2 regions of the Rhizobacter sp. P5_C2 genome follow, and region 2 is predicted to be linked to the other one. Evidence: riboswitches for the same ligand, from Rfam matches in the RefSeq annotation. Region 2 holds a riboswitch; the other holds the start of a gene.
The links. Region 2 has a riboswitch for S-adenosylhomocysteine ahead of ahcY (adenosylhomocysteinase). Riboswitches for the same ligand answer to the same signal wherever they lie in the genome.
Positions count from the first base shown of each region.

Region 1: another riboswitch for S-adenosylhomocysteine. It lies ahead of metH (methionine synthase); the one in region 2 lies ahead of ahcY (adenosylhomocysteinase).

Region 1 covers NZ_JBFULV010000172.1:5,157-7,611, reverse strand. The annotation lists partial or broken gene ACXJLU_RS31895 (IS701 family transposase) at 1-29, shown strand, start outside; gene ACXJLU_RS31890 (OmpA family protein) at 264-893, opposite strand; S-adenosyl-L-homocysteine riboswitch at 1,014-1,088, shown strand; gene metH (methionine synthase) at 1,147-2,455, shown strand, end outside.
Region 2 covers NZ_JBFULV010000077.1:24,815-27,269, reverse strand. The annotation lists gene ACXJLU_RS24030 (aldo/keto reductase) at 1-427, shown strand, start outside; gene ACXJLU_RS24025 (HAD-IIB family hydrolase) at 351-1,259, opposite strand; S-adenosyl-L-homocysteine riboswitch at 1,354-1,438, shown strand; gene ahcY (adenosylhomocysteinase) at 1,541-2,455, shown strand, end outside.

The DNA.
Region 1 (2,455 bases), on a different contig from region 2:
CGAGAAAAACTACTCTTGTGACACAGTAAGACTAGGACGCCACACGTCAATTGCCGAATCACCCTGACGTGCCCGCGTCGGTGTCGCGCTTGATCGCGAGGCCCATCTCGCCGCTGGCCAGCCGCACGTAGCTGCCCGGCGGGATCAGCATGTGGCCCTTCTCGTCGCGCACGGACACCAAGCGAACCCAAGAGTCTCCGCGGGCATCTGAACGGCGGCCAACTTGAGTTGGTGCCTGCTTCGATCCGGAGGCCTTTCACGTCCTACTTGCTGCCCGAGCGCAGCGCGCGTTCCCCGATCAGGATCTCGACGCGCCGGTTCGCCGCGCGGCCGGCCTCGTCGTCATTGCTGCCCACCGGGTCGCGCGAGCCGCGCCCGGCCACGCCGATCTTGACCGGCGACAACCCGCGCGCCACCAGCCAGTCGCGTGCACTGGCCGCGCGGTCCAGCGACAACGCGTCGTTGCCGGCCGCCGAGCCCTTGCTGTCGGTGTGGCCGACGATGCGCAGCTCCAGCTGCGGCTGGCTGCGCAGCACCGCCGCCACCTTGTCGAGCAGCCCGCTGGCCGCCGGCTTCAGCGCCGAGCGGTTCGGCTCGAAGGCCACGTCGCCCGGCAGCGTGAGCCACAGGCGTTCGTCGGTCGTGCGCGCCAGCACCATCGGCGTGCCGCCGAGGCTGGAGGCGAGCTGCCGCTCGACGGCCTCCATCTGCGGTGACCAGCTGCGCGCGGCACCGGAGGCCGCCTGGTCGTAGACCGGGCCGGGCGCGGAACCTGGCACCGAGGGCCCGGGCGCCGGCAGTGGCCTGACCGGCGGCGCGCCGCAGGCGACCAGCAGGGCGGCCGCAACGAGGGCCGGGAATGCGAGAGCGAAGAATCGTGTGTTGTTGTTCACGGCAGAAAGAAGTCCAGTCGTGGGAGCCCGGATTGGACACGCTCCGTGCACCACGACCGCATCAGGGCTTTGCCAAGTTGTAACCAAGGCATTCCTGGGGACAGGCCGCATAAAATGCGCCCCTCCAAGGAGCGTTGCGACGGTGGCCGATCGGCTGCTGCCAGGCTTGGACGCTTGCAACCACGCTCACCCCCGCATGATGATCCACGCATGCGCCCCGGGTGAGCTCCGGGGCGGTGCCAGCCGACCCGCCATGACCGCCTCCTCTTCGTCGACCTCAGCCACCGTCCACGCCGCCCCCGCCGTTCCGCCGATGAAGCTGTCGGGGCTGGAACCGGTGCTCATCGGCGACGGCAGCCTGTTCGTCAACATCGGCGAGCGCACCAACGTCACCGGCTCGAAGGCCTTCGCGCGGATGATCCTGAACGGCGAGTTCGAGCAGGCGCTCAGCGTGGCGCGCCAGCAGGTCGAGAACGGCGCCCAGGTGATCGACGTCAACATGGACGAGGCCATGCTCGACAGCAAGGCCGCGATGGTGCGCTTCCTGCACCTGATCGCCAGCGAGCCCGAGATCGCGCGCGTGCCGATCATGATCGACAGCTCGAAGTGGGAGGTCATCGAGGCCGGCCTGAAGTGCATCCAGGGCAAGGGCATCGTCAACTCGATCTCGATGAAGGAGGGCGTCGAGCCCTTCATCCACCAGGCGAAGCTGGTGCGCCGCTACGGCGCCGCCGCGGTGGTGATGGCCTTCGACGAGAAAGGCCAGGCCGACACCTTCGAGCGCAAGGTCGAGATCTGCGAGCGGGCCTACCGCATGCTGGTCGACGAGGTCGGCTTCCCGCCGGAAGACATCATCTTCGACCCGAACATCTTCGCGATCGCGACCGGCATCGAGGAGCACGACAACTACGCGGTCGACTTCATCAACGCGACGCGCTGGATCAAGCAGAACCTGCCCGGCGCCAAGGTCTCGGGCGGCGTGTCGAACGTGAGCTTCAGCTTCCGCGGCAACGACCCGATGCGCGAGGCCATCCACACGGTGTTCCTGTACCACGCGATCCAGGCCGGCATGGACATGGGCATCGTCAACGCCGGCATGGTCGGCGTGTACGACGACCTCGATCCGGTGCTGCGCGAGCGCGTCGAGGACGTGGTGCTGAACCGCCAGCCGGTCTACAAGCCGGGCGAGGCGATGCTGACGCCGGGCGAGCGGCTGATCGAGATCGCCGAGACCGCGAAGGGCGCCGCGAAGGACGACAGCGCCCGGCTCGCATGGCGTGCCAAGCCGGTGCGCGAGCGCCTGAGCCATGCGCTGGTGCACGGCATCAACGACTTCATCACCGAAGACACCGAAGAGGTCTACCAGCAGATCAAGGCCGGCGGCGGCCGCCCGCTGCACGTGATCGAAGGCCCGCTGATGGACGGCATGAACGTCGTCGGCGACCTGTTCGGCCAAGGCAAGATGTTCCTGCCGCAGGTGGTCAAGAGCGCGCGCGTGATGAAGCAGGCGGTGGCCCACCTGCTGCCCTACATCGAGGAAGAAAAGCGCCTGCTGATCGATG
Region 2 (2,455 bases):
GCTGCTGCGCAGCGAGCAGGTCGGGCTGATGGTGTGGAGCCCGCTGGCCGGCGGATTGTTGAGCGGCAAGTACGGTCGCGACGGCCAAGGCGCCGAGCAGGGCAGCCGGCGCACCACCTTCGACTTCCCGCCGGTGAACCGTGCGCGCGCCGACGATTGCATCGACGTGATGCGCGGCATCGCCGAGGCGCACGGCGTGTCGATCGCGCGGGTCGCGCTGGCCTGGGTGCTGCACCAGCCGGCGGTCAGCAGCGTGATCATCGGCGCCAAGCGGGTCGAGCAACTGGACGACAACATCGCGGCGACGGCATTGACGTTGAATGCCGATGAGCTCGCGGCGCTGGACAAGGTCAGCGCGTTGCCGGCGGAGTACCCGGGGTGGATGCTGACGCGGCAGGCGGGGCAGCGGGCAGCCCGGCTGGGCTGACAGCTCTGGGGCGCTTGTCGGCGGTGCGAGCCGCGCGCAGCGCCCCGGCCACTTCAGCGAACCCTCGTCCGCGCTCGCCTTGAGCCAGGTACGCCGGCCACGTGTGCAGCCGATCCGCGAACTGCATCAGGTTCGCGACCCCCACGCTGACCGGGAAGTGCCCGAACATCGTCTGGTCGTTCGTCGAATCGCCGACGTACGCCCAGGCCGCGGTCTCGTCATCGAGCGAGCGCCCGAGCAAACGCTGCACGATCCAGCGCGCACCGCTCAGCTTGTCGTGCTCGCCGTACCAGCCGTTGATGTGGATCGAGCTGACGGTCGCGTTCATGCCTTCGCTGCGCATCACCTGCAGCACCGCGTCGATCTGCGGCGGCGTCAGGTGCGCGAACTCGCTGTGGTCGATCGCGATGTCGGTGACGCGGCCGGCGCTGTCTTGCGCGAGCGTGGCGCCGGGCACCTCGTCCAGCACGCGCCGTGCGGTCTGACGCAATCGCATCGCGTTGTGGGTGCGCGTCGCTTCGTCCTGTGCGTACTCGACCTGCAGCTGCCCGGCCGCATCGCGGAACAACGCGACCGCGCCGTTCTCCGCGACGATCGCGTCGATCGGCCAGTCGCGCGCGAACGGCTCGCTCCAGCCCATCGGCCGGCCGGTGATCGCGATGACCGGGATGCCGGCGTCGCGCAGCGCCTGCAGGGCCGCCAGCGCCGCCGGCTCGATCGCGCCGTCGCGCGTCAGCGTGTCGTCGATGTCGGTCAGCACGCCGCGCACGCTGCGGGCCAGCTCGGGGCTCAGTTCTGAAAGGGGGCGAGGCCGGGGTGTGGCGTCAGGCATGCCCCGCAGTCTTGCACGACCCGCGGGCATAACGCACGCCACAACGCACGCAATGGGCTGGAATCGGCCCGATCCGGCGACTACAATCCCTGCACTTTCCGAGGAGCGTTGCAAGGCCGCCTGTCGCCACGACAGCCGCCCCAGGCTCGGGAATCCAATTGCAACCGCGCTCACCCGCACGATCGTCCTTCGTGGGTGAGTTTGTGAACCGCGGTCCTGAACCGGGTTTCTGAGCTTCCAACGTCGTTGCGCGTGCGGGGTCCTTATCAACGGAGCCCGACATGAACGCTGTCCTCAAGCCTTCCCAAGACCACGCCATCGCCGACATCTCGCTTGCCGCCTGGGGCCGCAAGGAGATCCGCATCGCCGAGACCGAGATGCCCGGCCTGATGTCCATTCGCGAAGAATTCGCGAAGACACAGCCGCTGAAGGGCGCGCGCGTCACCGGCTCGCTGCACATGACGATCCAGACCGCCGTGCTGGTCGAGACGCTGCAGGCCCTCGGCGCCCAGGTGCGCTGGGCCTCGTGCAACATCTTCTCGACGCAAGACCACGCTGCTGCCGCGCTGGTCGAGAAGGGCACCCCCGTCTTCGCCTACAAGGGCGAGAACCTGACCGACTACTGGGATTACACCCACCGCATCTTCGACTTCGGCACTAAGGGTTCCGAAGGCGAAGGCCCGAACATGATCCTCGACGACGGCGGCGACGCGACGCTGCTGATGCACCTGGGCCAGCGCGCCGAGAAGGACATCAGCGTGCTGGACAAGCCCGGCAGCGAAGAAGAGACCTGCCTGTTCGCGAGCATCAAGGCCAAGCTCGCGCAGGACCCGACCTGGTACACCCGCAAGAGCGCGCAGATCCAGGGCGTGACCGAAGAGACCACCACCGGCGTGCACCGCCTGAAGGAAATGAGCGCGAAGGGCACGCTGCTGTTCCGCKCGATCAACGTGAACGACTCGGTCACGAAGAGCAAGTTCGACAACCTGTACGGCTGCCGCGAATCGCTGGTCGATGGCATCAAGCGCGCGACCGACGTGATGATCGCCGGCAAGGTGGCCTGCGTGGCCGGCTACGGCGACGTGGGCAAGGGCTCGGCCCAGGCCCTGCGCGCGCTCAGCGCCCAGGTGTGGGTGACCGAGATCGACCCCATCAATGCGCTGCAGGCCGCGATGGAAGGCTACAAGGTCGTGACG